DNA from 3 places in the Cytobacillus sp. Bac17 genome. Region 3 is predicted to be linked to each of the others. Evidence: riboswitches for the same ligand, from Rfam matches in the RefSeq annotation. Region 3 holds a riboswitch; each other region holds the start of a gene.
The links. A riboswitch is a leader RNA that binds a small molecule or an ion and turns the genes downstream of it on or off. The one in region 3 is predicted to bind cyclic di-GMP.
Positions count from the first base shown of each region.

Region 1: it holds a riboswitch for cyclic di-GMP, as region 3 does, so the genes downstream of both, NR125_RS29640 (methyl-accepting chemotaxis protein) here and NR125_RS14465 (EAL domain-containing protein) in region 3, are expected to answer to the same signal.
Region 2: it holds a riboswitch for cyclic di-GMP, as region 3 does, so the genes downstream of both, NR125_RS23270 (response regulator) here and NR125_RS14465 (EAL domain-containing protein) in region 3, are expected to answer to the same signal.

Region 1 covers NZ_JALJRC010000015.1:107,192-121,018, reverse strand. The annotation lists gene NR125_RS17590 (alpha/beta hydrolase) at 1-1,116, opposite strand, end outside; cyclic di-GMP riboswitch class II at 1,283-1,366, shown strand; gene NR125_RS29640 (methyl-accepting chemotaxis protein) at 1,427-2,356, shown strand; gene NR125_RS17575 (hypothetical protein) at 2,450-2,872, shown strand; gene NR125_RS17570 (YwqG family protein) at 2,893-3,699, shown strand; gene NR125_RS17565 (hypothetical protein) at 3,733-3,885, shown strand; gene yhfZ (GntR family transcriptional regulator YhfZ) at 4,349-5,281, shown strand; gene NR125_RS17555 (PRD domain-containing protein) at 5,349-5,723, shown strand; gene NR125_RS17550 (DUF2620 domain-containing protein) at 5,725-6,084, shown strand; gene NR125_RS17545 (YhfT family protein) at 6,112-7,404, shown strand; gene NR125_RS17540 (phosphotriesterase family protein) at 7,438-8,355, shown strand; gene NR125_RS17535 (aminotransferase class V-fold PLP-dependent enzyme) at 8,355-9,497, shown strand; gene NR125_RS17530 (YhfX family PLP-dependent enzyme) at 9,532-10,692, shown strand; gene NR125_RS17525 (phosphopentomutase) at 10,695-11,888, shown strand; gene NR125_RS17520 (methyl-accepting chemotaxis protein) at 12,012-13,748, shown strand.
Region 2 covers NZ_JALJRC010000028.1:2-4,601, forward strand. The annotation lists partial or broken gene NR125_RS23260 (phospholipase D-like domain-containing protein) at 1-1,401, opposite strand, end outside; gene NR125_RS23265 (hypothetical protein) at 1,505-1,741, opposite strand; cyclic di-GMP riboswitch class I at 1,838-1,919, shown strand; gene NR125_RS23270 (response regulator) at 1,990-2,349, shown strand; gene NR125_RS23275 (hypothetical protein) at 2,656-2,826, opposite strand; gene NR125_RS23280 (hypothetical protein) at 2,855-3,817, opposite strand; gene NR125_RS23285 (recombinase RecT) at 3,991-4,600, opposite strand, start outside.
Region 3 covers NZ_JALJRC010000011.1:24,193-38,019, reverse strand. The annotation lists gene NR125_RS14530 (YhjD family protein) at 1-324, opposite strand, end outside; gene NR125_RS14525 (YolD-like family protein) at 327-656, opposite strand; gene NR125_RS14520 (hypothetical protein) at 787-987, shown strand; gene NR125_RS14515 (LexA family protein) at 980-1,201, shown strand; gene NR125_RS14510 (hypothetical protein) at 1,222-1,731, opposite strand; gene NR125_RS14505 (helix-turn-helix transcriptional regulator) at 1,735-1,935, opposite strand; gene NR125_RS14500 (hypothetical protein) at 2,096-2,410, shown strand; gene NR125_RS14495 (hypothetical protein) at 2,385-2,654, shown strand; gene NR125_RS14490 (FtsK/SpoIIIE domain-containing protein) at 2,807-4,087, shown strand; gene NR125_RS14485 (replication-relaxation family protein) at 4,080-4,655, shown strand; gene NR125_RS14480 (helix-turn-helix domain-containing protein) at 4,656-5,444, opposite strand; partial or broken gene NR125_RS14475 (ATP-dependent helicase ComFA) at 5,654-6,613, shown strand; partial or broken gene NR125_RS29925 (ComF family protein) at 6,609-6,752, shown strand; gene NR125_RS29610 (ComF family protein) at 6,975-7,307, shown strand; cyclic di-GMP riboswitch class I at 7,381-7,467, shown strand; gene NR125_RS14465 (EAL domain-containing protein) at 7,518-10,103, shown strand; gene NR125_RS14460 (TIGR03826 family flagellar region protein) at 10,173-10,604, shown strand; gene flgM (flagellar biosynthesis anti-sigma factor FlgM) at 10,749-11,015, shown strand; gene NR125_RS14450 (flagellar protein FlgN) at 11,031-11,510, shown strand; gene flgK (flagellar hook-associated protein FlgK) at 11,529-13,085, shown strand; gene flgL (flagellar hook-associated protein FlgL) at 13,099-13,827, shown strand, end outside.

The DNA.
Region 1 (13,827 bases), on a different contig from region 3:
ATAATCTTCAAAGACAGAATCAAAGGATCGGTCTCTCACGCCATTAACAAAGTTCAGGTAATTGCTCCAATGCGTACGGCCTGGGGCTTCCGGATCGAAATGGTCCCGATAGATATTCAGCGAGACAAACCAGTATACCTGATCATGATAGGCCCATAGTTTTTCCGATCCTTTGGGCAATCCAGCTTTGTATAGCTCTTTAATCGCTTTCTGCTTTATTTTGCCGCTTCCAAACAAAGCTTCCTCCGCATGATTCACTACGGTGGTCAGAGAACTGATTAAATTTGGCTTTTCTTCCGTCCATAACACGCCTTCCCAATCAACTCCTCCATCAAAAAGACGCGGTTCGCCAGTCTTCTCTGGATGGTCATTTTCAAGGGCATAGCGCACGACGTATCCGCCATTGGAAATTCCCATCGCATATGTAGGAATTTTATGCACTGCCGATACTAAATCGCTCGCCGGGTCAGTAGAATCTGCCGGATCGATCAGACCATCGGAATAATGGCTGACTAAGTATCGCTGTGCGGCTTTCGTAACCTGCCGGAACCGCTGGTGCCATTCTGCTACGCTATCATCCTCAGCGGCTAAGGCATTCTTTACTTTTGCAAATGGATCAGCTGAATCAGCGTCACCCTGGGTGCCTTTATCAATCGCTGCAAAAGCATATCCTTTTTCCAGGACATAGTCGCTGAAAAGCAGGTCGGTTGATGTTTCATTTCTTGTAGCCGGGATTCCCGAAACAACCAGCCGGCCATTCCAGTGATCCGGAACCCTTATGACAAACTGGGCATCTTCAAAAATACCATTTACCTGTGTTCCCGTTACAGAAGAAGGCTTGTACATTTGATGCCATCCGGTTTCTTCCGCGGCATTTCCCCAAAGATAAGGAGCAAGACCGATGTTTCCGTAAAGGGTCGCCTGCTGATATTGGAGGGGATTCTTGGTGGTCAGCCAGTTGTTGTTCACACCATCAAAGTATTGTTGCGTTACTGTATGCGCACCAGGTATTATGGCCTGGTTTTCCGCAGCAGTTTGCTCGGCAAAACTTCTTTCCGGAAAAAGTGAAAAGCTTAAAGCAGATGCCAGTGATAACGCAATTAGCTTATTTTTCAGATAAATCAATCCCTTCTGCATAATCTTTTACAGTTCTATTCTACTTTTACTAATTATGGGAATCATGGGTCTTAGTAATTAATTATTTGAATTTTCAGTATAAATGAAAGCAGAGCATTGAGAATTGTGATGACTGACCGATGCTAGTACTATAGCCTTACATGCGGGACAAGTTGGAAGCAATGGGAATTCAAGTAGATATGGGCGCTTTAATGAATTCGAGCTAGTAGCGCAACCGGCCAGCACTTACATGGGACCAGTCCTCTTGTAGGGATATGTTCTGACAAACTTTTTTGAAAAGAGGAAGAGCATGCTTACAACTTATAAGCCTAGTCATTTTAAAAGCACACAGGTTCTTGAAAAAGAAGCTGTTTTGGCTGCAATTGAAAATTCTCTGGCTATGATTGAATTTGATAGTAACGGGAAAGTGCTGTGGGCAAATGAGAATTTTGCCCGCACTGTCAAATATCGTGCAGAAGAAATGCCAAATATGATGCATAAGCAATTTTGCACCCCTGAATTTACCGCCAGCAGGGAATATCAGGAGCTTTGGAGAAATCTGCGCAATGGCAAAAGCTTTCAGGAAAAAATTCAGCGTGTGAACAAGCAAGGAGATCTTATCTGGCTCGAAGCGACTTACACACCGGTATTTGGGAATGATGGCAGTGTAGAAAGTGTTGTAAAGGTTGCTACGGATATTACAGAAAGGGAAACGAATACAGCGCAGGTAGCATTCCAGCTGCAGGCAATGTCAGAAGCCCTTAGTGAAAAAGCAAAAGCTGGAATTGAAAGAAGCAAAGAGGCAGCTCAGGCAATAGCCAAGCTCGTTTATGAGTCCAAAGGGAACCTGGAAATTCTCCATTCTCTCAAATCACAGACACAATCCATCGGCAGCATCGTAAAAACAATCCGTGAAATCGCGGCCCAAACGAACCTCCTGGCATTAAATGCAGCTATTGAAGCAGCACGTGCCGGCGAACATGGCAGAGGCTTCAACGTCGTTGCCGGAGAAGTGCGAAAGCTCGCAAACCGGGTGCAGGACTCCATCCAGGAAGTCAGTGCCCACATCAAAGGAATATCAGATGAAATCAACAAAATTAGTGACGCAACTCTGCAATCACAGTCAGGCATAAGTGAAAACCAGGTTCATAATGAACATGCTGTATCTGCTTTTAAAGATATCGGGGAAGCTGCAAGAAAGCTGGATGAACAGGCGAAGGGTTTTAAGAGTATTTTATAGGAAAATGTGGGCTGCTTTATAGCAGCTCTTTTTTTCTGCAGATAGGAAGAATGGATGAGGCTGGCGAATTTACATATATTCTGTTTATTTTTGATGAGAGAAGATGTTTTTATGAAATATTTCCACAGGACATTCACTTCAGAGTTAAAGGGGAAGATTCATAGAATTGAAAAGGAACTAAAAGAACAAATTGAAAAGCTTCTAAGAGAGAATAAAGCGGCTTTTTCAAAGAAAGGCCTGAAACTCGAGGCTGAATTTAATCAGGAGGGCAGAGATGTTTTCCAGCCTGGATACAGATCCTCCATTTCACTGGGGATTTCTGATAAAAGAGGGGATCTCATAGATGTAAAAATCATTAAAATTTGGGAATGCGAATACTTTTTTCTTGGAATGCCGGTATCGAAAAAAAACCCTGGAAGCAAGTTGTTTGGGGAGCTTCTGGATGAACCTTCACAAGAAATAACAACGGAGTTAGAGCAATGGATAGCTGAATTTTGGGATGAACTTACCAATTAAGAGAAACAGGAGGAAAAAGTATGGGAAATCAATCTTTAAAGCTGCCTAAGGAATTTGAAAAACATCGGAGCGAATTGGAAAAAACAGTTAAATCGTTTGTCTGCATACATGCAGAAAGAGGGGAGACCACACTTTATGAAAGCAAGTTCGGAGGAAAGCCCTACCTTCCAAAAACGAGCGAACATCCAAAGGATGAGCAGGGAAATTATATGAATCTATTTGCGCAAATCAATTTCGAAGAAGTTCCTCACATTGAGCCTATGCCTGAGAGCGGAATTCTTCAATTCTATCTCTCGCCGGTTGATGATATGTACGGACTTGATTTTGATAATCCGGCTGATCAAAAAAATTTCCGGGTTGTTTATCATCCAAATGGCGGGAAAGATGAGTCAGACCTTGTGACAGATTTTTCGTATATGCCTGATTTAGGTGATGAATATGATCCGATAGTTCAGGAAGCAAAGATGATTTTTAACCTTAAGTTCGCTCCTGTACCTGCTGAGGATTTCCGATTTGAGGACATGGTCAAAATTGACTTATTTGAATCCATCGATCATCCGGATTATGAGGATTTATATGAGCTTTACTCCGAGGAATTAGGTGCAGAGGGCCATAAAGTTGGCGGCTATCCCTACTTCACCCAGCAGGATCCTAGAGAAAAAGGGGACCCAACAGGTGATTATAAAATTTTGCTATTCCAGGCGGATACGGACGATGATATTGAGCTGATGTTTGGGGACAGCGGTGTTGCCAACTTCTTTATTAAGGAAGAGGATTTGCGGAAGAGGAATTTTACAGATGTTCTTTATAATTGGGATTGCTGCTAACGTACCAACCCCCAATTATGAGGAGATAACTGAATGGAGGGGTTCACATTTGGACAGAAAAAGGATAAACCTGAGCGGCTGAGTCCGAACCTGATGCCCCTTCGGACAGAAGAAGCAGAAATCGGGGAGAAAGAGTCCGAACCTGAAGCCACTTCGGACAGGAGAAGCAGAAATCCGAGAGGTTGAGTCCGAACCTGATGCCCCTTCGGACAGAAGAAGCAGAAATCGGGGAGAAAGAGTCCGAACCTGAAGCCACTTCGGACAGGAGAAGCAGAAATCCGAGAGGTTGAGTCCGAACATGATGCCCCTTCGGACAGAAGAAGCAGGAATCTGAGAGAAAGAGTCCGAACTTGATGCCCCTTCGGACAGAAGAAGCAGAAATTCGATCGAGTGAGTCCGAACTTTTAGCTCCTTCGGACAGGAGAAGCAGAAATCTGAGAGATGGAGTCTGGACATAGCGAACTAATTGTCCGCGGTGGAAATCAACAGACTCACTTACAAGCGAAACCCCTATCTAATAAGAATAAAGGAAATTAGCAATATTAAATTGCGGAAAAGTTAGAAAACTCTTGAATTAATAAGAAATAACCGCTACACTTATAATATACAATTTTTCGTATATTGATTAAAGGTAAAGAGGTATTACAATATGAGCCGTATTTGGGAAAGTTTATATTCGAAGAATGGGCTGGCTGCAAAGTTTATTGCAAAGGAGCTTATTCAGTTTTCGGAGGGAGAGAGAATCCCACGCGTAAGTGATTTTACGGAAAAGCTATCCTTGGGCCGGGGAACTGTTCAGGGGGCATTAAGAGTGCTGGAAGATTTGCATGCCATAGCTCTTGAATCCAGAGGACATCTTGGGACCTTTCTGAAGAAGAGGGACATCAACCTGCTGTATGAGATTGCCGGCATCGGACCAGTGATGGGCGTAATGCCGCTGCCTTATTCCCGTAAGTATGAGGGATTGGCGACTGGCATTGTCGAAGGGTTTGAGGAAATCAACAAAAAGTCTGGCCTTGCTTATATGAGAGGAGCGAGAAGGCGGATCGAATCATTAAAAACCCGGCGCTACGATTTTGCGATCATGTCTCAGCTGGCGGCAGAAGAGGCAGTGCAGGAGTTTGAGGGCCTGGAAATTCTCCATACACTTGGGCCGGAGACCTATGTAACGTCCCATAGAGTCTTTTTTTCAGATAGCAAAAACAGCGAGATTACTGATGGCATGAAAATAGGAATTGACTATTCATCTGCCGACCAGGCAAATATTACCCTCCTTGAATGTGAAAAGCACAAGGTTGAACTGATAAAGGTGGACTATATGCAGCTTTTCAATATGCTGAAAAACGGCAGTATTGATGCAGCGGTCTGGAATGCAGATGAAGCGAGGGCGCTAAAAACGTTTGCCTCCTCTGACTTTAAATCAAAAAAGGCAAAGGAACTGGCCATAAAAGCAACCACAGCAGCCATTGTCATAGAAAGTGAAAGAACAAATATCAGGGAACAAATCCAGCTCCTCCAGTTTAATAAAGTAGAAGAGACCCAAAGGCTGGTGGAGGAAGGAAACAAGTATCCTCACTATTAAGAAACTGAAGTTCTAGTTTCTTATCAGCACTAATATACTAAATACTGTATTCTGGAGGGATTTAAACATGGATTTAAATCAATTGAAAGAAAGAATGGACATTCTTTTAGCTTCATCTGTTGTCAGTACCAAAGCAGCTGATATAAGCACGTTAGCGTTTATGCATTTACAGTCACACTTGAAAAAAGATGCTATAGATGGAGCTGAAATGCTTTTCACCCATTTGCCGACAGCTCTGACGAGAATTGAAAAGGGTGAACAGGTTGAGGCTCCCCATCCTGCCTTGCTGGATGAAGTTAAACAGTCACTAGAAGCATCAGTGGCAATAAAAGAAATCGATTACGTACAACAGCTATGGAAGAATCAGCTCCCCCAAGAAGAAATCGATTTTCTGGTCATACATTACACAAATGTACTGCAAATCAACAAAGGAGGAAATTAAGATGAAAATTGTAGTTGGCGGACAGGTTGATAAAAAAGAGATTGAGAGCTTGATAAAAGAGATTGATAGCAGCATAACGACGATGGTCAAGTCGGATTTGGAGGCTGCGATGGCTGTTAAGACGGGACAGGCAGATTATTATGTGGGAGCCTGCCACACAGGAGGCGGCGGAGCTTTGGCCATGGCGATTGCACTACTCGGCAAGCCAAATTGCGAGACCGTCTCCATGCCAGGAAAAAAGCCTGTTGAGGAGAAAATTGTAATCGCTGTCAATGAGGGGAAGAAAGCGTTTGGATTTACAGCTGACCACAAAGAGACCGCAGTGCCTATGATTATCAAAGCTTTAAAGAATAAAAGTTAATCCATTTTATCTGAGGGGGAAAAAGAAATGGAAATGACGTTAATTATCCTGATTGGTGCCGTTGCTGCTGTTTTGGCCAATATGAATATTGCGGTTTTCAATGATGGGCTTCGTCCAATTGTTTCCGAACATGTGGAAGGCAGGATGACGAGAAGGGATCTTGCCTTCACTGCCTTTGCGATGAGCTTCGGCCTTGTAATCGGATTTGGAATACCTTTTACACTCTCGGCCAGTATCATCCTCGTTCACAGTATCCTGCTGGGAACAGATATTATCGGTTTGCTGACACCGAAAAATAAATGGGGAACACCGCTTGCGGCTGTGATTGGCGGTGCTTATGGAGCAGGGCTGTTAATCGGACTCGAAGGCTTTGTGAAGCTGTTTGATTATCTGCCTCTTAATTTCCTTGAAGCTATGGGAGCGGTTGGAACACCGGTTGTCGTAACGTTTATGGCATTCCCGGCGCTTGCGGTTGCCATGCAGTTCAGCGTGAAAAAAGGGGTTATTACGTTTATCGTATCAGCATTGATCCGCCAGCTCGCTGTCTGGCTGAATGAAAGCGGAGTCCTTACGATTTCAGGAACCACTGTAACACTGAACCAGGAAGGAATGGCCCTTATTACAGGAATGATTTTCCTTCTTGTATTTGCCATGAAGGAAAAGGCAGAAGAAGGCTCTTCCATCGACCTTGCCGCAGTATTCAGTGACAAAGTGGCGAAAATCAGAAAAAATGTCGTGTTCTTTATGATTATTGGCGGTCTTATTGCTGCTGCTACGAATCTATGGATCATGGCAGGAGATCCGATTTCTCTAAATCTATTAGCGGAAGGCAAAGCAACAGATGCCGGAATTGCAGCAGCTGCCCGTGCACTCGGTTTTATTCCGCTTGTAGCCAGTACAGCAATTGCAACAGGCGTATACAGCCCGGTCGGATTTACGCTCATTTTCGTCGTCGGATTTTTCTCCCCGAATGTTTGGGTGGCTTTAATCGGCGGGGTCATTATTATTTTCATTGAAGTTATGCTATTAAGTTCAATTGCGAGATTCCTTGATAAATATCCCGGTGTCCGTAATTCCGGAGAAAATATCCGCAGTGCGATGACCAAGCTTCTGGAAGTAGCCCTATTAATCGGCGGAGCAAATGCCGCCAATGCGATTGCGCCGGGGTTCGGATTCTTCTTCATCGCCGGATTCTATTTGCTGAATGAAGCGGCAGGACGTCCGATTGTCCGCATTGCGGTCGGCCCTGTGGGTGCCATTGCAGTCGGAATCATTGCCAATATCCTGGTTGCACTTGGAATCATGAACATACCTCAGTAAAGGAACCAAATAAAGAGAACGGAGTGGACAGCCATGATACAAACCGTACTTGGAAAAATTGCTCCGGAAGAATTGGGGATTTGCTCGGCTCACGAGCATCTCTCCATTGACCTTTCGCGAGTGAAAAAAGATCCGGATACCATACTGGATGATGAACAGGGCATGCGTGAGGAACTGGAGGACTTCTATCGTCTCGGCGGAAGGTCAATGGTGGAAGTGACGAATGACGGCATGGGCCGGGATGCTCATGTGCTAAAAAGGCTGAGCGAGGCAACAGGGGTTCACCTTATTACATGCACAGGCTTCTATAAAGATCCTTATATCCCCCATTTTGCAGACGGCTGGAATGCGGAGCAGTTTGCACAGCATTTTATAAAAGAAGCCAAGGAAGGGATTGCCGAAACGGGCATTCTCCCGGGTGTCATCGGGGAAGTGGGCACTAGCAAAAATGAAATGAAGCCGATTGAACGTGAGCTCTTAATTGGTGCCGCTATGGCCGGAGCCGAAACCGGCCTTCCGGTGACCACTCATACAACGCTCGGAACACTCGGGCTTGAGCAGGTGCAGCTGCTGACAAAGCATGGCCTTCCGGCTGATCAGATCATCATCGGCCATCAGGACCTTAACCCGAATAAAGACGAGGTTCTCTCTGTTTTGGAAACGGGAGCCTATATCGCTTTTGATACGATCGGAAAAAATAATTACCGCCCTGATGAAGAAAGAGCTGCTTTTCTCCTTGAATTCATAAACCGCGGCTTTGAAAAGCAAATTCTTCTTTCAGCAGACTTAACCCGCAAGTCGCATTGGAAAAAGCACGGAGGACCGGGATATGGACTTGTGCTGGAGACCTTTATTCCAAGATTGAAAGAATCAGGAGTTCCGGAAAGCATTCTTCATCAATTCCTGACCGTTAATCCATCCAGAGCTTTTTCAATAAGGGAGCGATCATAGTGTCCACATATAACCGAGCTGAATTAAAGTACGCAAAATCAGTTTTGCCAAGCCTATCGATACAGGAAGCACAGGAAAAACAATTCAAATTGGTAGACAGAATGAGCCGCTATTTCAAAGGCAGGCAATTTCTTTCAATGGGAGACCTTGGTGTTTCTCCAGCTTATAAGCGTCCGGAACAGACGTATCTTGTGGAAAGAGTTCTGGCGGATTTCTTTGAAGCAGAAGACTGCGCCCTTGTCAGGGGAGCCGGAACAGGCGCGATCCGCAATATTCTAAGCATGCTTTTGTCTCCTGGAGATGAAATGTTCATTCATACTGCACCTGTTTATACGACGACAAAGGAAACGTTAAGGATATTGGGCATTAAAACCGTCCAGGCAGATTACAACCATCTTGAGGAGGTCAGAATGACCATCAGAAGTAATCAAAATCCTAAAGTTTTCTACATTCAGCATGCACGCCAGCAGCCGACAGACCATTATCAATTAGCCGAAGTCATCAAAGCCGTGAAGGAAGAACGCCCGGATCTTCCAATCGTCGTGGATGACAATTATTGCGCGTTGAAGACAAAGGGAATTGGCGTGGAATTAGGAGCGGATTACTCAACCTTTTCCGGATTTAAGCTTCTCGGGCCGGAAGGAATTGCGGTCATTGCCGGCAAAAAAGAGGCCATCGAACGGGTGCATCACTATAACTACTCGGGCGGCGGCCAGGTTCAGGGCTACGAAGCCATGGAGCTTTTAAGAATGATGACATTTGCACCTGTATCGCTGGCTATTCAAAACGAACAGGTGGAAGAGCTCTGCCGCCGTCTGAATGAAGGGACTGTGAACGGGATTCGCGCCGCCTACATGACGAATGCCCAATCCAAAAATGTCATTGTAGAACTCGAAGATCCGATTGCCCAAAGAGTGATCAGCATCAGTGATGAGCATGGGGCGGCCACTCATCCGGTTGGGGCGGAATCAAAATATGAAATTATCCCGATGATTTACCGAGTTTCCGGCAGCTTTTTGGAAGCACAGCCCGAGCTGAAGGAATATGGACTGCGCATTAATCCGATGAAATCAGGAGCGGGCACGATCATCGGCATTCTGGAAAAAGTGATACCTCTTGCAAAAGAAGTGCAGCATCGTTGATACCCGTAAATAAAGGGGGAAGGGGGAAGCTTCAATGTTTTTAGATGTAACAAAGCGCAGAAATCCTAAGCTTATTCAATCAGGTGTCACTTTGCACCAAAGCGGGCAAATACCCCCGAATACGTACGTGATTGACCTCGATATACTCGGAGAGAATGTAGAAGCTCTGGCAGAAACGGCAAAAAATCATGACTTTACGCTTTATTTCATGAGCAAGCAGCTTGGAAGGCTTCCGTTTATAGGCCAGTTTATTGCAGAGCACGGAATCGAAAGAGCGGTTGCTGTTGAATTCGACGAAGCCAAAACATTGGCAGAAGGCGGCGTTAAACTAGGAAATGTCGGCCACCTGGTTCAGCCGGGGAAAAATCAGTGGCCGGAAGTGCTGTCGTGGAATCCGGAAGTCATTACCCTATTTTCCCTTGCGCGTGCCAGACAGCTTTCTGATGCAGCTGTTCAATCAGGCATGGTGCAGGATGTACTTCTCAGGGTGTATGCAGAAGGCGATATGATTTATCCCGGACAGCAGGGCGGCTTTCGATTGGAAAGGCTGGATGAAGAGCTTCTCGAACTGGCCGGGCTTCCAGGGATTAACATAGCAGGCGTCACGACCTTCCCGAACCTTCAGATATCTCAGGACAGGAGAAGCATGGAGCCGACTCCTAACTTTAAAACCCTCCTAAAAGCAAAAGAGGTTCTGGAGAAAAAGGGCATTATTGTAAAGCAGGTAAACGGTCCAAGTGCGACCAGCTGTGAAACCATACCGTTCCTGGCAGAACAGGGTGTAACACATGGAGAACCGGGACATGCCCTCACCGGAACGACCCCGCTGCATGCTTACCGGAATCTCCCTGAGAAACCTGCCATTGTATATGTAACGGAAGTGTCCCACCAGGATCAGGAGCATTATTACGTCATTGGCGGCGGCTATTACGGACGCTCCCATTTAACCGGGTGTCTGGTCGGAAACAATGAAAAAGACATATTAAGGCAGTATGTAAAAGCAATCGAACCGGCTCCTGAAGCGATTGATTACTATGGCGCGATTGAGAAACCGAACGGCTGTAAGATTTCTGAAGGTGATACAGCTGTTTTCTCTTTCCGTACCCAGGTGTTTGTCACGAGGGCCCATATTGCCCTGGTAAAAGGAATTCAGAGCGGAAAGCCGGAATTGGTTCACTTTGAGAGGAAGTGGTAAGGATGGCAAAAGCAATTCTGCTGGTGATTGACAGCTTTGGCATCGGGGCAATGGAGGATTGTGGAGAGTACAGCCCTGGTGACTGCAGGGCCAATACCTATAAGCATATCCGGGAATCGGTTGATTTCTTAAACATACCAACTCTATATCAGCTTGGGCTGGGAACGCTTGTCGATGGCAAGGCAGCCCCTGCCAATGCTTACGGATGCTCGGCACTGGCCCATCACGGGGCAGATACGTACCTCGGGCATCAGGAAATTGCCGGAAGCTGCCCGAAGCGCTCAAATAAAAGGTTGATGAAGGATATTCATCCGGATTTGGCACAAGCATTAACAGAAGCAGGCTGCCAGGTTGAATACCCATGGGAAGACAGGCCGGTGCTGCTTGTAAACGGTGCCTGTGTCATTGGGGATAATCTTGAATCTTCATTAGGAAATATCATCAATTTAACCGCTGATTTTAATAAAATGCCTTTCCAGGAGTTAAAGAAAGTCGGAAAGATTGTCCGCCAGAACGTAGACACCAGCCGTGTGATTGCTTTTGGAGGACCCTATACAACCATCGAACATATCCTGTCAGTTGTTCATGAAAAAAATTCCGGCCAGTGGGGAGTGGATGCCCCGAAGGCCAAGGTGTACGGCAAAGGCTATGAAGTCTATCACATGGGCTACGGTGTAAACATAGACGGACAATTTCCGATGATAGCTGCCAGACATGGCCTTAAAGTACATCGGATTGGCAAAACGGCAGATGTTTTGCATGGAGAAGGACCTGCAGATCCGATTGTGGATACCGAAATGGTTTTGCGAGTTTTAGAGAAGTCTTATTTGGAAGAAAAAGAGGACGCGGCGTTTCTGGTTAATGTACAGGAGACAGACCTGGCCGGACATGCTGAGGATGCTGAATGGTATGCCAGACTGCTGAATACAACCGACCAGTGGCTCGCAGAATTCCTGCCCAAGATGGCAGAGGAGGATCTAATAATTATTATGGCCGACCATGGCAACGACCCGACCATTGGACATTCCAACCATACAAGGGAATACGTTCCAATACTCGCTGCCGGGAAGCGGGTAAAATCGGTGAACATAGGGAAGCGTAATTCGATGGCTGACGTTGGGGCGACATTTAGCGAGTTTTTTAGATTGCCTGCGACTGAGGAAGGCGATAGTTTTTTGGAAATGATTATGGATTGAGAGAAATGCTGGAGCCAAAATGGTTTCAGTATTTTTTGTGTATTTCCTGATTTTACTAGTGCTATTTTACTGGGTTAAAAGTTATAATCCATTTATGAAATATTTACTAATGGAGTGAAATATATGAAAAAGCTCAGCACTAGAATTGCAATGGTTATGGCACTTGGAATGGCAGTTGTTTTACTCGGTAATATTACCATGCTTTATTTAAGCACGAAAAATTCAGTAGAGTCCTCTATTGAAAATTTTAGTTTAAATATTGCAGATAATATAGCTTCAAAAATGGAAACAGAAAAATATGAAGAATTTTTGAAGAAACCCGATCAGACAGAAACCTATTGGGAACTTCGGGAACAGCTGAATGATTTTCGTGATAAGACAGGTGCATTATACGTTTATACATTGATGGCTGATCCCGAAAAGGAAGAAGTCCTTATCATGGTTGATGGGATGCCGAAAGGATCGGAAATGGCAGCAGATATTAAGACACTGACGACGGCTGCAAAATTTGAAGATATTTCTTCTGTACTTGATGGAAAAACATCAAGCTCACCGATCGTTCACGATCCGGAATATGGAGATTATCTTTCTGCCTTTGTGCCAATTAAAAACGATGGAAAAGTAATCGGGATATTAGGTGTCGACATCAATGCCGATGATGTAAATGGCATTGCAGATCAAGTACTGCAAAAAGAGCTCCCAATGAACCTGGTGATAAATATACTGTTAATCCTTGCAGTTGTTGCCGTTCTGGCCTGGTTTGTCAAAAAAAGACTGCACCCGCTGCAAAATATCAGTTCAGCAGCTCAATTGATGGCTAATGGAGATCTTCGCGGAGCAGAAGAGAAGGCTAATTCCATTAATGTAAAAGGGAAGGACGAAATTAGCTTTGTTACAGAGTCATTCAAAAAAATGACACATCACACAAAAGAAATGGTTGAAGATATAAAAGCATCTTCAGAAGCCCTCTTGGTCTCCTCGGGTAAGATAGAAAACAAGATGGAAGAAATCAGCCAGGCCAGCAGCCTGATTGTCAGAGGGATTCAGGAAGTGGCAGGGGCTACTGATACACAGCTGATCAGAAGTGAGGAATCTGCAAAAGCAATAGAAGAAATGGCCATAGGCATACAGCGTATTGCGGAAGCTTCGACAGATGTGAGCGAACAATCCAATACAGTTACACAGCAGGTAAAAGAAGGATTTGATGAAATTCAATCCATCATCCGGCAGATAAATGAGATTAAAAAGACTGTAAATGATTCTTCCTTATTTATAGAAGAGCTGGGTACGCAGGCTATTGAAATTGAGGATATTGTGAACCTGATTTCAGGCATAGCAGAGCAAACCAATCTGCTTGCATTAAATGCAGCCATTGAAGCAGCCAGAGCAGGCGAACATGGCAAAGGTTTCGCGGTTGTATCCCAGGAGGTTAAAAAGCTGGCAGAAGGCTCAAAAGCATCTGCTGCACAAATTGCCGAAAAGCTAAATCACTTTAGATCGTCCATTGAACAGGCAGTCGGAAATATGCATGCGAGCTCAGGTAAAGTGGAAGAAGGCACCGTTCTGGTCAATAGTGCCGGAGAGAAATTCAATCAGATTCTGCATGCTGTTGAAGGTGTTACTGGGGAAATTCAGGAGGTTTCTGCTGTAACAGAAGAGCTCTCTGCCGGATCAGAAGAGATTTCTGCATCCATTGATGAATTTGCGGGTCTGTCTAAAGACACAGCACAAATTTCCCGCGAAGTCGCAGCCTCAACAGACCAGCAGGAGGATGCGGTAGAAAAGATTTCAGAGCTGACCGTTCAGCTGAGTATGCTTTCTAAACAGCTGGAACAGTCGGTGGAGAAGTTTAGATTATAAGATGGAAGCCGTTCTCTATAGAGAGCGGTTTTTTATTTAGTTACTAAAATTGAATGATATTTGAAAGAGAATTTCTAGA
Region 2 (4,600 bases), on a different contig from region 3:
AATAGAGTCAATTAGATCACGTTCGAACTGATCTGTGAGTTCCCTCGCCACATCTGCACTGTACAAGACTTGACATACCTCATAATTCAGGCGAAAACTTCTCATATCATAGTTTGCTGAGCCTACGGCAGCAATCTCCTCATCTATAGTCAACACCTTGGTATGAATCATTCCTTTGTCGTACTGGTAGATTTGTACACCAGCTTCTAAAAGTTCCCCATAATAAGTACGACTTGCAAATCCCACGATTTTTTGATTATTGTGGCGAGGAACCAGCAATCTTACGCTGACACCTCGAGCTACTGCTGTCTTTAATGCCATGATAATATCTGTTTCCGGTACAAAATAGGGTGTTGTTATATCAATAGTCTTAGTCGCCTGTGTTATACATATAAAGTAAGTTTGACGAATAAATGGGGTAGGAATTCCAGGGTTTCCTTCCAACGTATGGATATACGCTTTTTGCAATGTCCTTGTTTTTGGTGATATGTCTATCTCATTATAATCTAGGGTGCTCAACTCTGATCCCATTTCGGCTGACCATCTGACATGATCTTCTCTGCCGATTGGATTGATTACATCAGACTTTGTTTTCAGGTTAGTTTTTGATTTTATTTTTTCCGGCACTGCCATATTCCAATGAACATCAAAGACAGTCTGTAAATCGACCAATGCATCTCCTATGATTTGCAAGTGGGTATCTCGCCAGAAGCCAACGTCAGGCTTCAATCCTGTATATTCATATCCTACGTTCATGCATCCAGTAAAAGCTACTTTTTCGTCAATTGTGACAATTCTACAATGATCCCGATAATTCCAATAAGAAAAGATCCAAGGAAATCGTAAAGGAAATATTGTCCTGCATTCTATCCCTGCTTCAACCATCTGCCGGATTTTTTTACGCGGGAAATTATAACTCCCCAAGCCATCTCTCATAAAACGAACCCGCACTCCATTTACTGCTTTTTCGATTAGCAGTTCTGTGATGCGATTACCAATTTGGTCATTCCTAAATATGAAATATTCCAGATCAATCGTTTTTTGTGCTTTTTGGAGGGATTCAAGGAGTTGGTCATATTTTGCTATTCCATTGTCAAATACTTGGACTTGGCCCGTTCGTAGCCCATTCACAGTGAAGTGCCGTAAAGCATCGGCGATTACCGATGCTGAATCACCAAATGTATCAGGTAATTTATTAGATTCACTTTTAGAAGAGGTCAATCTTTTCCGATGAATAAACTTAGGATTTGATATGCTAAGATAAAGCAAGAAACCAATGATAGGAAAAAGAAGGACGATTATTATCCAATTCAAAGCCTTGGCAGGCCTACGTACATCCCGAATTGCTATGATTAAGATAAAAAACGTATTTATCAGGTATAGATAAAAAATCCATTCCAACTAAAAATCCTCCCTTGTTTTTCTCTTAACATTTACAAAAAATGTAGGGAGTATACTTTTAGAATTCGAAAGAATACCTAGTTTACTCTTTTGCTTCCTTGTCTTACTCTTCCAGCCACCTATTTATCTTGGCAAAAAACAAATCTAATCCTTCCCTTTCATCAAGATGAAATGCTACACCAGAGAAATCAGGTCCCTGATAATGACAAACGCCCTTGTATTTTTCATGATGACGGATCAGAAGCCGTTCCATCCCTCTGTAAAACTCCAACTCTTCGCCTTGTTTTAGTTCAGCTATCTGATCTTCAAGGGCAAAGGAGAATAAGTCTAATTGCTTCATTCCCTCACCACCAACGAAATTTATAATCCATAAGTCACGAAATCATCAATTTTTTGTCACATTTTGTCGTTTTCCACTATATTCACTGTGTTAATATAGCTATAATGGCAAATTTTACGAAAGTAAAAGACGCAAAGCCACGGGCCTAAGGCAAAGCTAAGGCAGCCGGGTTACCGAGATTTATCAATCTCGTAAATCTCTTATAACTCCTTTCTTTAATTTGCCTAATTTCTAAAAGGGAGTTTGATATGATTAAAAAAGTACTTATTGCTGACGATTCAATGTTTATGAGACAAGTACTTAAAAGAACCTTGTCTGAAGGCAATTATCATGTAATTGCTGAAGCCTCTGATGGTTGCGAAGCTATATCACTTTTCAAGGAATCTTCCCCAGATATCGTATTACTAGACTTAACAATGTCATGTAAAGATGGAATGGCTGTTTTAAAAGAGATTAAGAACCTTGATACAAGTGCAAAAGTTGTTATATGCTCCGCAATGGGACAATCTAAATTAATCGTGGAAGCTTTAAATTATGGTGCTAAAGATTTTATTGTAAAACCATACTTTAATGAATTAATTCCCGCATTAAATAAGCTTGTCAGCTAAACAACCTCTTTATAGAGGTCTTTTTTTTGAGGAAACTTAGCAGCTAGCTCAGGTTCGCTGCTTTTAAATTCATATGGCGCTGTGTTTTTCTGAATAGCATTTCACGCAGGGACCTTCAACGTAGAAATAATTTGGCTTTCCACAATTCTTGCAAGTCTTGGAGTAAGTATTCCAACGTTTATTACAGTCCCTGCACTCAAGTAATAAGAGGTTATTTCGATGGCCGATCACAGTCCCCTTGGCCAGACATTTTGGACAGCGAGTAACTAACTTAACATTTGTGATAGTCATTTTTCATATCTCCCTTCAAAACCATTTATTTGGTGCAGCCTCCGCATCAATCTCCCGAAAGGATGCCAGTACAAGCTCATATTTCAGTTCCTCGTAATCACAATCGTTAATACTCTTTCCTGACTGAGCCTTAAAAATATTCAGTTCTGATAATCTCTTGATGAGGATATTCCTTTTCTGTTGCATAACGGATTCATAAAGGATCCCCATAGTATCAACTCCCTGATCTCAATAGTTTTAGTTTTTCCTGCAAATCTGCTTTCTTCTTAGCAAGTTCCTGCTGCTCATTCTTTAAAAGTTTAGGCTTTTCATGCTGTTGGTCCTCATCAGAAAACCAATCTGGCAGCATTTCCGTACGTATTGGCTTGGCTCGCATACCCTTAGTCTTATAAGAATTAGTGTTTTTAAAAGGCTTAACGTTTTTAGCTGCCTCTTTCGCCTGTTCTCTTGCTACTAAGGCCTCATAATGATCCATGATGTATTTTTCACAGTAACCGAAGGCTTTAATGGCTCCATTTGGCTGACGTTCTTTATATTCAGCAAAACACTGTTCAAGCAATTTGATTGTTTGTGGCAACGGCATACCACGGGCGACAATCCGGGCGATTGCTTCATAATCTTTTGTTGTTGGGTAAACCGAACGTCCTTCAGCAACTGTTCGTAAATCAATAAATTTTTCTGCTATGACATCCACTGGATCCTTAGTAGAAGTATTTAATTCTTTAATTCTTAAATTCTTTAATTCTTGTTCTTGTTTCGATAACGTTTCGATAACGTTTCGATTTCGCTCTGATAAAGGTTCATTATCCGTTTCGATTGGCGTTTCGTTATCATCGTCAAACCCTTGGTATTCGTGGTATTTAAGGATGGTGAACACCGTTCCGTAATCCGTTTCGTTAACGGATACTATTCCTTCATCAACTAATTTCTTAACCGAACGTAAAACCGTGCTTTTGGAAACTTTTTTAAATCCTCTTTTTTCTTTGTATTCGAGATCTTCGGCTAACTTTGAATAGGAACGGAGGTACTGACCTCTCCTTAACTCAATGCCCTTTACCTTAACTCCATCCTTATGAACAGCTTGTAAAAGAAGCAATGTAAAAAGCCGAAAAGTGGTAACATCATGCCATATCTCGTTTTCAAGTATTTTCCTATGAAGCTTTATCCAGCCTTGCACCTTTGTACCTCCTCCCCTCAAATTACCTTCTCTCACAGACAGCAAATCCGTTTTTTACACCTTTTACTTTGTAATCTGGATACCGCCGCATATACTCTAAAACAAGCATTTTCAAATGTTCTTTACCTCTTGCCTCCTCCCAGATCCATGCTGGAAGGAGGACATTTGTTTTGTTACTCTGCATCTTCAAAATCTATGTCCAATGATTCCTGGGCGGACATATTTTTGCTAGTTTTTTTCTTCTTTTGATTCACATCAATAATTTCTGGTTCGGAAGCTGATTCTTGATCTTCTTGGCTTGGTGGATCGAATTGAATGGACTCTTCATACTCATTAGCCTCATCCGTAATATCTTTTACCTCACGCCACTGCTCGTCTTCTGAGAATGCTTTTTGCATATCGATGGACAAGATACCCCATTTGCCTAACATGTTCCTAAGAACTGTTTTCATTGCCATGGCATCGTAATCAGAACGCCAAACATTATTAAGAGATTTCTTGTCTTTTGCCTTGTTGTGCTTAATTCTGTGCGCCTCTACTTCGTCCCGGGTCCAATAGACTGTTTTTTCAAAGCCATTGACCAACTTAAAGTAGCCACAGTAACCGATAACCTTATCACTTCTCTTGGCGTCCAAATCAAGGTCAATTTCCTCCGTCAGACGATTCCACTTTAGAAGTTCCCCTTCGTATACCGGTATTACATTTATGGCCTTGTACTGGCCGCTTCTTAATGCCAGCTGAATGTAGCCTTTGTAGCCCAGTTGGAACTGTGCTGCCTTATAC
Region 3 (13,827 bases):
CTCCTGGACTTTATTCCGGATACGAGGATTAAAATAATTATGCTGTTCTTCAAACCCTTTATATATGAATAAAAACATTGTAAAATCTTCGTCCCTGGCTACTTGCTCAACCTTCATCCTATCTTTCCTCATGGCATTCTTCGTTTCTTTTAAGTCCCTTTGTACAGCCTTTATTGTTTCCTCAATTAATTGAAGATAAGGCTCTTTTAGCTTAAAGCCCGCCTTATCAATTATGATTCGATCGCGTTCCAGAATGGTCAGCAGCATAGGAAGATACATTGCTTGTTCTAAAATATCGCGGTCTTTCTCTGGAATCCTGGTCATCTCTATACCCTTTCAACACCCGTAATTTCTTCAATCATTATTTTTCTTTTTCCTTCATCACATTCAAATAAAATGTATTTCATTAGCATATCCACCTTATCGACTATTCCAGTAATAGCCTTAAAAAAACCATCCTGCCAGATCGTCACCTTAATTGGTATTGTATTATTCAGTGAATCCATAACAACAAATCCAATCTCTTCAAACTCCTGTTCATCCAGCTGTGGCTTCTTTTGTTTCTTATCATCATAGGTTATCTGTTTAAGCATTTTTACATGCTCAGGCATAAAGAATGCAGATTGCCATTTCTTTTTTCCGCGATCACGAATCATTTCCTTTCAGCTCCTTATACTATAAATTATACAAACATTTGTTCGAAAATCAACTTGAAATCGAACGCGTGTTTGTATATTATTATGTCAAAAGGAGCTGAAAGTGATGAATTGCTTATTTAAATACTCAATGGAAAATAAATTACCGATTGATTTAATCTATATAAATGATGCTGGGGAGCTTACACACAGATCAGTTATTGTAAGAAAAATAACTGTGGAGGGCATTTTGACTTTTGATATTGGTAAACAGCAGCTGAGATCATTTAAACGAGCAAACATTTTATCAGCTGCCAAACAACGTAGAAAAAGAGGGGTAAATTATGCGTAAACTATCGAAGAGACAAAAGGAAACTTTAGAAGCCATAAATCAATATATAAATAAACACAATTATCCACCGGCATTTCGTGACATTGCAGATATGTTGGGATTAAAATCACCATCCACAGTTAGTGATCTGCTTCATAAATTAAAAGACAAAGGATATATCAGCTGGGAGCCAACACCACCAAGAACGCTGCGCATAATAAAAACCGCCTCTTAATTGAGACGGTTTGTTTTTTATTATTTTAAGTTGCTGAATATAAAATCTTCAACTTTAGGTACCCCTGTGTTTTTGTCAGAGAAAAAAATAGCGGCATAACTACCATCTTCATTTTCCCATTTATATGAGGTTAAAGTGGCGTGGCTCATTTTAGTTTCATTGCTTAAAGTTCCTTCCTGCCCAATAATTGACACCACTTCCTCATAAGTCATTCCTTTATGAATTAGATCAGATTCAGCTTTGCTTACTAATGGTTCCGTTTCCTTAACCTCCTGGACTACACTCGCTGCTTCTTCAGTTGATTTTGGTGCAACATTGTCTTCATACCATTGATCAGTTTCTTCGTCAGACATTTCATCAACTACTGGTGAATTCCCAAGAGGTATTAAAATTAATACCGAGACAACGAGTGCTAATGCACTAATTGAAAGTCGCTTGGCGCCGTATTTTTCCCTCTTGAACAAAAAGAAAATAGTAAGCATTCCTAATGCGACTGTTATTACAAAAAGCCCAACAAACAAATAATACATTATTTAATCCTCCTCAAGATCTGCTAAATCATCAATAGATACTCCTAATTTACGTGCAATAATTGCCGATTGTTTCAAATCTGGCTGAGTTTTATTTTGTCTCCATTTTGAAAAGGTGGTTTCCGTTACTTCACAAGCTTTAGCGATATGTTTGTTCTTTAACCCCTGCTTATCCATCCAATAATCTATTTTATTTTTAAACATATGTGGCCTCCAATAGCTTTTATAACCATTTCCACACTTTGATTTGAATTCCTTTAAAGATAAGTTTGATAAAAATTTAACTTTTCTTTGAAAGACAGGCAATTTTATAGTCAAATGCCCATATATTGTATCAGACACTGACAGAAAGAGGTGGAGATACATGATTAATGGAATAATAAGAAGCATTTTTGATGGTTATAGGGAAAGTGAGGTGACTAAGAGGAGAATGTATGAAAGCAGTTTTAATGAACTGGATGAAACTGAATATCTATTTTCCTCTGACTATCTTAATCAACTGTATTTCAGCGCAAAAACTGCAGATGATTGCTGGACCATCATGAACTATCTGGAACGGTACCAATGTGTGGATTCTGGAATTGAAAGCTATGACGAAGTTTATTATCAAACAGCAGCCAAATTAAAAAGGAAGCTGAAGGAGGAAGAGAGACGTGGGAATCGAGGTTATTCCTTTTAAGCAGTTTGTTTCTGGTTATTCCTATATGGCTCCAGATCCAGGTCTATTGTCCATGGTGGATGGGGGACTTACCTTCTTTGTGGGCACTGGGGCTGTCTTAATGGCCCTCTTTTTTTTAGAAAAATGTGGCGTGCCGATTAATGAAGCGACTGTTCGGGCAGTTGGTCTGGGAGGGATTCTGTTTGCTCTCGGGTGGGCTGTATTTAAGAACCCACTCATACGCAGCCTGGTCATTGGGTTTTAGGCAGTCAGTTCTCCGGTCGGTTCGGATGTCAATGTTTTCAATGGATAGAGCTTGTATTTATTGGTTCAGTTTGAGTGAAATTCCTTTAGCTTTTCGCTAAAGTCCTCATTCACTTGTTCCACAAGTTCATTTTGGAAAGGAGAGCATGTTCAATGATTGAATGGTTAGCTTTTCCCCTGTTGGTGGCAGGAGCTGCAGCCATCCCTAAAGGGAGCAATGAAAGGAAAAACATACAGACTATATTTGAAAACACAGGGTATGGGATCACCAATAAAAATGGGGAACCTCAATTCCCTAAATTCAAAAAGAAATATCCTATTGTGGATGGGAACGAGGAAATTGGAACAAAGTATGTTTTTCAGATCCCATTAGGCTTGCCTGCTACCAAAATGGCTGAGATGGAAAAGAAGGTGCATTTTTTCTCAGATGGATTAAGTCGGCCTGTATTGGTCGAATTTAAACCCTGGGTGATCCCTAAGGATCCACGGAAGTATTTAGTGATTAAAGTGTTTAAGAAGGATATTCCAAACTTATTCCCTTATGATCTTGTTCCGGAATGCCCTATTTATCCAGAAGATCATAAGAAGGCAGGAGAAAACAAGTGGGTAATACCATTAGGAAAAGTTTTGGAAGGAATGCTCTGGCATGACTTTGAACAGATTCCTCATATGACTGTGGCAGGCACCACGCGATTTGGAAAAACAGTCTTTTTGAAGGTCCTGGTGACATATTTGATTGATTACCATCCACAAGATGTGGAGCTGTATATCATCGATTTAAAGGGAGGTCTGGAGTTTGGAAGATATAAGCTTTTGGAACAGGTAAAAGGGGTGGCCAGCAATCCAATGGAAGCTGCTATCATGCTTGATGGCATCCACAATCAGATGCAGGAGGAATATAAGTACTTTCAAGAAAATTTCTACACAAACATATCTAATACACCCATTAAGAAAAGGAAGTTCATCATTGTGGATGAAGCAGCCCAGCTGGCCCCTGAGAAGTGGATGAAAAAAGAACAGAAAGAAATGTTAGGTATGTGCCAATACTTTTTAGGTGAAATAACCCGTATTGGTGGAGGTTTGGGCTATAGAGAAGTATTCTGCACCCAATACCCAACATCAGACACTTTGCCTCGTTCTATAAAACAAAATTCCGATGGTAAAGTAACCTTTAGGCTGCCATCCGGTTATGCCTCAGAAGTGGCCATTGATGAAAGGGGAGCTGAGGAACTGCCATCAGATGTTAAAGGCAGGGGGCTTTATAAAACTCATGAGCTCCAGAAAATGCAGGTACCACTCTTAGAAGATCATGACATGTGGAAACGATTAGAGAGATACCAGGTCCCACAATCAATGAAAGGAGCCCCAAAAAATGTTGTCGAGTATCGAGAAAAAGAAGAGCCGGCAGGAGAAGATCTTGTTAAGTTTGGATAAATTGGTTTTTGCCTCAAGAGAACATCTTCAATTGCTGCATGGATTAGGAACTGATCGGAATGCACTTAAGGTGCTGAACAGGATGAAAGACTTTCTGCACATTAAGATGCATAACGGCAAATATGTATATTATTTAAACAATGCCGGCAGGGATCTCATTGGATCTGATAAAGAAGTGAAATGGTCATTAACTGTAGATCATCACCTTCTCAGAAACGACATGTACCTTTATTTCAACCGTCCACAAGATTGGAGGATAGAGGAAAAGATCACCTTCAAATATCAAAGTGGGCTGACCTACAAAGAGACCTCGATTATCCCTGATGCAACTTTCACCCATCATAAAGTTTTTCACTTTTTAGAAGTAGATCGGACTCAATCCATGCATGAGAATAAAAAGAAAATCAAGCAATATGAACTTCTATCTCCAGCCATCGAAAAGCAATATAAGCATAAGCCTGTCCTTGTTTTCTACACCACAACTGAAAGCCGAAGGGAGATATTAAACAATTATTGTGCAGCTGTAGGCATGCTGTGTATGGTTTTCACCAAGGAAGATTTAAGATAATTACATGGACCAATAATATTTATCCATTAGCTTATTTACAATTCCGTTGAAGTAGGCAAATTCTCCTTTATTCATCCTCTTGCCTGCTTTCACCTTCATAACAAACTCCTTGAATGCTTTAAGGCCAATTTCAAGTTCCCCAGCTGATGTAAATGCTCGCTCTTCTGTCTCATGATTAATTACTCGATTACATTGTTTTACAACCTTCCAGAATTCTTGAATAGTCTCAGCCTTTGCATAGAAGGATCCTGCAAGTGAAGCAAATGCTTCTGGTACCCAATGAGCAATGAAATTTGAATTGGAGAATTGAGCCACAGCTTTACGTGTATTATTAATATTTTGTTTTAAAGAAACAGGGGTTGTTTTAATGGTCGGACACTTCCCGGACTTTTTCGGAGGGTTCTTGTCGGACACATCATTTTTAGCAGGCTGAATAATAATTGCATTGGCAGTCTGCAGCATATCCTTTTTGCGCTTCATGGAAACCTGGCGGATCATGCCAAGGTCTTCTAATTTTTTGACTAATCTTTGGACCGTTTTATAAGACAATTTCAGTATGTCTGCAATGGTGTTTTTGCACATATAGCTTACACCGATTTGCTTGCAGCTGTGACGCTTTAATAGTTCCAGTAATGAAATTAGTCTAACCTGTACATCAGAACGCTTCACAGTGGCTTTTAATTGATCCTTATAGATGCGTACAGTCTTATTCATTTCTTCAATGTCGCTAAATGTTGAAAGGTTTGAAAAAGACTCTTCTCCAGCAATTACATCAATTCGTTTCTTCATTAAAATGTCTCCCTTTGGAAACAAAAAAGCAACGGCCTGTGTTAGCAAACCGTTGCTAAAGAAACCCACAATGTAATAAACTACATCTAAGGGTACAGCAAGTGTTTGCCTAGTGCGTTAGGCGGACGGTATAAGAGTGTTGGTAGCACTACTTATACACGCTGTGCTCTTTTGTTTTTAGTTATGAATTTTTTTAGTATTCATAACCAGCTACTTGTGGTGCTGGAAAAACGGAAGTGCTGTTTGAAGGGATTAATACTGCGCTTGCCATTGGAAAAAGAGTATGCATTGCTACTCCGAGAACAGATGTTGTACTTGAGCTTGGTCCGCGGCTAAAAGCAGTCTTCCCCGGTATTCAGGTGGCTGTCCTTTACGGCGGCAGTGAAGACCGCCACCTTCAAGCTCCTTTGACCATCGCCACCACCCATCAGCTCCTCCGCTTTTATAAAGCTTTTGACACCGTAATCCTTGATGAAGTGGATGCCTTTCCTTATACGGCAGACGAAACCCTGCAGTATGCCGTCCGCCAATCCCGCAAAGAAACCTCCTCTATGATCTATTTAACTGCCACCCCCAGTCAAAAATGGCAAAATGAATGCCGCAGCGGAAAAAGAAACTTTGTCACTATCCCGGCTAGATATCATCGCCATCCATTGCCTTTACCGGATTTGAAATGGTGCGGAAATTGGGAAAAATCACTAAAAAAAGACAAACTCCCGTCAGCAATTACCTATTGGATTAGGAAGAGGCTCGACAACCAGAAGCAGTGCCTGCTCTTCCTTCCAAAAATCGATAAAATGGAAAAAGTCCTCACCATCCTTCGTAAAACCTATCCTAAAATCCAAGCTGTTCACGCAGAAGACCCCGATCGAAAAGACAAAGTCCAAATGATGCGCAATAAAGAGATCCCAATGCTTTTAACAACGACGATCTTGGAAAGAGGAGTTACCTTCCCTAATATTGATGTGGCAGTACTCGGAGCAGAAGACCGCATTTTTACAGAAAGCGCTCTTGTTCAAATTGCTGGCCGGGTTGGCAGAAGCTCTCAATTTCCAAGCGGTGATATTACCTTTTTCCATTACGGCAAAACCGAAAGCATGATCAAAGCACAGAAACAAATCCTTAAAATGAACACTGAAGCCAAAAAGAAAGGACTGATAAACCATTAACTGCTTAATATGCCATGAAGAAATCCTTTCAGCTGTCAGCTGGACAACGCTTTGGTCGCGGCCAAAAGAGAATCATTTATGCAAGGGCTGCACCGATAAACTCCCATTTATCAATGGAGATACTTGCAGTAAATGCAGCCGGCCCTTCAGTAACTTAGATCTTCAATTTCGAAAAGGGAATCTATGCGCAGATTGTCTAAGGTGGAACGGGGATCCAGAATGGTCAGGGCAGCTTCTGAAAAACAATTCCCTTTTTATATACGATGACTTTCTGAAAGAAACTATAGCCCGCTATAAGTTCCGGGGCGACTATATTTTGTCGAGAGCTTTTTCTCCTATCATTAGGGAAAAGCTGAGTACCGTGGAATTCGACTATCTCGTCCCAATCCCTCTAAGTCCCCAAAGGCTTTATGAACGAGGCTTCAATCAGTCTGCTGCCCTCATACATGAGGCAGGCTTTACCGTGACGGAGCTGCTGCATCGAATTCACTCAGAAAAGCAATCCAAGAAATCGCGATTTGACCGAATCCATTTTCATCAGGTCTTCCAGCCGCTTAATCTCCATATCGAAAATAAGAAGATTATCCTAATTGACGATATCTATACCACCGGCTCAACTCTATATCATGCAGCGAAAGTTCTGAAAGCAGGGGGCGCTGCATCAGTATGCTCGCTTACTTTGGCAAGAGGATAATGGATGGAATAAATTACAAGTTGGTGTTTTTGAACTAGATAGTTATTAGGAAAATAATCCTATGTTAAAATATTCTAATCCAGGGCAAATTTTACGAAAGTAAAAGACGCAAAGCTGCGGGCCTAAAGCAGGTTTCTGCCATGGCAGCCGGGCTGCACAGAAGAATAACTATTTTCGTTTGCCTTTTTTTATTGGAAAGGATGTTTTGAAGTGGACGAAATAAACCCACAGGATGGTGAAAACACCACTAAAGATACTGCTGAATATAACAGTCAGCAATTGGAACTAACTAAAATAAAAAATAACCTGAACCAGGCTCAGAAGATCGCAAATATTGGGAGCCTGGAGTACGATGTTGAAAACGATAGAGGGTTTTGGTCAGATCAGCTGTTCCGGATATTTGGCCTAAAGTCTCAAAAAGGCTTTTTTCCAGACTACAGAATGTATTTGAGCTATCTTCATCCAGACGACCGTCCGGCTTTTGAAGATCAGTTTCAAAAGCTGCTAAAGGAAATGAATAGTGTGGATCTGATATGCAGGATAATCAGGCAGGATGGAGAGGAACGGTATATTCATCAGCGTGCGAATTATTTTGCAGAAGATAGCGGATCACCGAAAATTATTGCAACGATTCAGGATATAACGGAAAAAAGGCGCATGGAAGAAAAGCTCTATGAAAACGAGCGAAAAATAGGACAAATCTATGAGAATCTTGATGTGGGCATTTATTCTGCCGATTTAATAGAAAGAAAGGTATTTCATTTCTCCAGGGGAGTGGAAGGTATTTTCGGGTACACAGCCGACGAGCTAATTGATAATTTCGATTTATGGGACGAAGTGATCCATCCCGATGACCTGCAAAGTCTGGAAGCCAACCGGGTGAATCTTATAGATGGGAAGAGCATTCGCTGCCAATATCGTATTTTCAATAAATCCGGTGAGCTGAGATGGGTGAATGATCATAGTATCCCCTATTTAGATGAAAGAGGCGAACTTATCCGGGTTGATGGCTTTGTCACAGACATAACAGAACAAAAACGGCTTGAAGAGAAAATGAGACATATGGCTTTTTATGATCATTTAACCGATTTGCCGAATCGAAGATACTTCGACCAAAAGCTTCAGAGCTTGGTGAAAGACAATGAGAAACACCGATTTGCCGTCCTGTTTTTTGATTTGGAGCGCTTAAAGCAGATTAATGATACATTTGGGCACTCGGCTGGAGATGAACTTCTTAGACTTGTCGCAAAAAGAATCAGGGAGAAATTAAATGTAACTTTTTTTTCAGCAAGAATTTCCGGTGATCAATTTGCTGTCATTAAGGAACATATCCAGGAAGTGGAGGACCCTGCCCAATTAGGAGATTGCATTTATCAAATATTCTCTGATCCCTTTCATATCGAGAGCTTTGAGCTCAAAATAACCCCTTCCATAGGCATTAGCATATATCCGAATAATGGGGTATCAGCTGAGGAAATGGTTAGAAATACGGAAACGTCACTTTATCATGCGAAACAGAAAGGGAAAAACAGATTTCAGGTTTATCATCCATCCATGGATATTGAATCTTATAAGTTATTTACCCTGGAACAGGATATGAGGAAAGCGCTGGTGAATGATGAGTTCATCCTGGAATATCAGCCAAGAGTCGATACGAAGACCGGCAAAATATTGAGCGCAGAGGCTCTATTGAGATGGAGTCATCCAGAATGGGGCAGAGTTTCGCCGCTTGAGTTTATACCTGTTGCAGAGGAATCCGGTTTCATTATCAATATCGGTGAATATGTGATAAGGAAGGTATGCAGGCAGCTGTTTGACTGGAAAGAAAAAGGCTTAAGTATTGTTCCGATATCTGTTAATATCTCGCCATTAAGCTTTTTGAAAAATAGTCTTGTTTCTATGATAAAGGAAGCATTAGACGAGTATCATCTGGAGGCGGAACTAATAGAAATTGAATTGACGGAATCTTCCCTAATCAATTACTCAGAGAACGTCATTTCAGTGCTTAAAGAATTGGGTTCAATGGGAGTGAAGATTGCACTGGATGACTTTGGGACCGGGTATTCCTCCATCACACAGCTGAAAAATTATAAATTTGATGTTTTAAAGATTGATAAAACATTTATACAGGCAATGGATAAAACTGCGGAAGATGCCATCATTACGGCCAATCTGATTCAGCTTGCCCATGGGCTGAATATGAAGGTGGTAGCAGAAGGCGTAGAGACTTTTGAACAATTCTATTCTTTAAGGAAGAATGAGTGTGACCAAATACAGGGATATCTTTTCAGCAAGCCAATTCCGCCATCCTCCTTTGAGCAGAAACTGTTAATTGGCACCCTGAAGCCGCAAAATATCAAGGAAGACAATGTGTTTAAAGGATTGCGCAAGTATGTTCGAATCGAGTTTCCCTATCCGCTGGAAGCAGAAATGACCATCTTAGAGCTTAACAGCAAGCCTGTTAAAATGGGCAGCACGAAAATCCTGATTGAGGATATGAGTGCAGGCGGTGTTAAATTTGCTTCAAAAATGAAACTCCCTGTGAGAAAAGATATTATTCTATTAATCGAAACCAAGCTATTAGGGGAGGTCCTTGCCTTTACCGGTACGATTGTCAGAAAAGATGAAATATCGGATACTCTGACTAATTACGGGTTTCAATTTATTATAGAAGAGGGACCTAGAGCTGAACTTGCGGGGATGCTTGATACTCTGCAGGTACAGCTAGAGCAAAACCCCTCCGTTCCTGAATCCCGATTCATAGAAACAGCCAGCAGCCAGCTGTATTTTGAATAATATTTTTCTATAATTATCCTATTCTTCGAGCTATAATAATTTCATATAAATTGAGAGAGGAAGAACCATATGGCTGAGTTATCTAACTGCCCGAAATGTGATGCCATTTTTGTCAGAAACCAATTTCGCGATGTCTGCCAGGACTGCTGGAAGGAAGAAGAAAAGGCCTATGAGACGGTTTACCAGTTCATCAGGAAGAGGGAAAACAGGACAGCGAAGATGATGGAGGTTGTCGAGGCGACCGAAGTCGAGGAAGAACTCATCATAAAGTTTATTAAGACCGGCCGTTTGAAGTTAGCGCAATTTCCAAATTTGGGGTATCCCTGTGATAAATGCGGAACAAGCATCCGGGAAGGTAAGCTATGCGGCAGCTGTGCAGGGGATTTGAAGAAAGATCTCCAGCAGTTTACCTCTGAGGAAGAACGAAGAAAAGAAGCAGCTCAAAAAGAAAAACACGGCACTTATTTTGCCGTCAATGAAAAGATCAATAGGCGATTCTAAGCTATGTGACTCATTCACATAGCTTTTTTCTATGGGCTTATAGATGTATTTTTTGCCAAAGTTAAATTAACATTTAAAGAAACTAAACTTATAGCCGATAATAGACTTAGGTTAATTCGACCGGAAAGAAAGTGAGGGGTACACATGAAAATCAATAACTTTGGTCCTTCAGGCGTGAACCCATACAAACGCCAAATGAACAAGCTTGAAAACGCAGGGAAAACAGCCAGAACGGCATCAGATAAAATCGAAATCAGCTCTACCGCAAAGGAAATGCAGCAGGTATCACAGCTGAGCGAGAACCGCAAAGCCAAAGTAGAAGAACTTAAAATCCAGGTAGAGAACGGTACTTATAAAATCAATCCAAAAGAAGTCGCGAAAAGCATCGCCAATTTTTATACGAAAAAATAATGAGGAGGGAATGGCATGTCAGCCGAATCACTTACTGCAGCGATGGAAAAACTGCTAAAGCTTCATAAAAGCCTTTATGAACTCGCAGTTAAAAAGACAGATATTATTAAAACCGGCGACATGGACGCCCTCAATCAGATGCTGAAGGATGAGCAGACTCATATTGCCGCTATCGGCCGATTGGAGAAAGAGCGGGCAAAGGCAGCGAAGTCGATAGCACCTATGCTTGAGAGCCCTGCAGTTTCCGATTGCTTAAATATCCTCACGCAGCCTGATCGCTTCAAGCTTGAGGTCATCACAAAGGAGCTTGCTGAGCTGGTATATGAACTGAAAGAGCAGAACTTCCTAAACCAGCAGCTTGTTCATCATTCGCTTCAGTTTGTAAATGTATCTATGAATCTTTTAAGGCCGCAGCCTGAAACGATGAACTACGGCCCGCCTGCCAAAAAGAATTCAGAAAAAATGAATCCAGGAATTTTTAACTCGAAAGTGTAGCAGAACGGAGGAACAAACATGCGTTCAACTTTCATGGGACTTGAAACAGCCCGCCGCGGCATGTTCACCCAGCAAAGTGCTTTATATACAACCGGACATAATATTTCAAATGCGAATACGCCAGGCTATACCAGGCAGCGGATTAACTTTTCACAGACTGAGCCATATCCTGGTGCCGGGCTTAACCGTCCGCAAATTCCGGGGCAGATGGGGACAGGAGTAGAAGCAGGATCGGTCCAGCGTATTCGTGAAGGCTTCCTGGATATGCAATATCGTACTGAAAGCACAAAAATGGGCTATTATGGTGCGATGAGTGAATCCCTGACTAAAATGGAAGAAATCATGAATGAGCCATCTGAGAATGGTCTGCATAGCACCCTTGAAAAGTTCTGGAATGCTATTCAGGATTTATCCAGCCATACAGAGAATACAGGTGCAAGGGATGTAGTTGCCGCAACCGGTCAAATGGTCGCTGATACGCTGAACTATTACTATAATTCTCTGACAAGAGTCCAGGAAGATATCGGAAGCCAGATTAACGTTAAGGCGGATGAAATCAATGCAATTGTCGCACAAATTGATAATCTAAATAAGCAGATTTCATCAGTAGAGCCACATGGCTACTTGCCAAATGACCTTTATGACCAGCGGGACGTGCTGGTGGACAATTTATCAAAGCTGGTTAATGTAAAGGTTTCTAAGGTTATTCCAGACAATTACGGCAATGCCCAGAAAATAGCGGACGGGCTTTATAATATTGAAATTGTCCAGCAGGATGGAAAGTCATTCGAGCCTCCTATTCAATTGGTTCCTGTAACGAAGGAAGCCGGAATTATGGATGTAAATAAACTTGAGGTTGAAAAAAGCAGTGATGGCTTTATTTCCGGCTTAAAGATAGGATCAGAAACTATTAATGACTTCAGTAAATTATCCGGAGAGCTTGCAGGATTAGTTAAGAGCTTTGGCTATGAATCTGGTGGCGAAGCTAAAGGGGTTTACCCTGAAATGCTGGATAAACTGAATAAAATGACAGAGGCTTTTGCGAAAGAGTTTAATAAGATCCATCGGGAAGGTTTCCCGCTCGGGGCTGATGAGCCATCTGGTTTGGACTTTTTTGAATTTACTGCGGGCAATGCGGCCCAATCGATTAAAGTAAAGCAGGAAATACTGGATGATTCCTCAAAAATTGCAGCAGGTGCAGCCAGCGGTGCTTCAGGCGATAACGGAAATGCTCAGCTGCTCGCTGATTTAAGGAAGAAAAGCTTCAGCAGCTATGAATCACTAAGTCCTGAAGAAAAGGCTAACTTAAACGGCAGCCTTGATTCGTATTATTCCGGACTCATCGGCCGGCTTGGTGTTGATTCACAAAGTGCCCAAAAAGATCTAAGGAACTCTGCCATTTTGGCTGCCTCTGTTGAGCAGAACAGGCAATCCGTCAGTGCCGTGTCATTAGACGAAGAAATGACCAATATGATTAAATTCCAACATGCATACAACGCTTCAGCAAGAAACATAACTGTGGTTGATGAAATGCTCGATAAAATTATCAACGGCATGGGCGTTGTAGGCAGATAAAGGGTGAAATAAAGTGCGCGTAACACAATCAATGCTATCAAATAACATGCTTCGAAACTTAAGCAACAGCTACAGCCGGCTGGACAAGCTTCAGGATCAAATTTCCACCCAGAAGAAATTCACCAAGCCATCAGACGATCCGGTTGCTGCGATGATGGGGATGAACTATCGTACGGATTTGAACCGGATTCATCAATATACCCGCAATATTGGAGAAGTGAGAAACTGGGTCGACAGTACAGATGATGCCCTGGATAAAGGGGTACTGGCCCTGCAGCGAATCAGGGAGCTGACTCTTCAAGCAAGCAACGGCACGCTGGAAGGAGATCAGCGGAAAGCAGTTGCTGAAGAGGTCAAACAGCTTAAAGAGCATTTACAAAATATCGGGGACACACAAGTGGGCGGAAAATATATTTTCAATGGCAATCAGACAAATGTACGTCCATCTGAATCAGGTTTTCAGAGTGGAACCATCGAGCTTGAGGTTTTTTCAGGCATCAAAATTCCTGTCAACACAGAGGGGAAAGCTTTGTTTGGGGACATGCTCAGCGATGATGGAGATATCCAAAAACTCATTACAGCTCTTGAATCAAATGATCCAGCTGTCGGGGATATGCTTGAAAGTATAGATAAGGATATAGATAATTTTTTGTCTGCTCGTGCCCAAATTGGTGCCAAACAAAATCGGGTCGATTTGATGGAGGATCGTCTTTCCCAGCAAGAAGTTTTCTCAACTAGAATC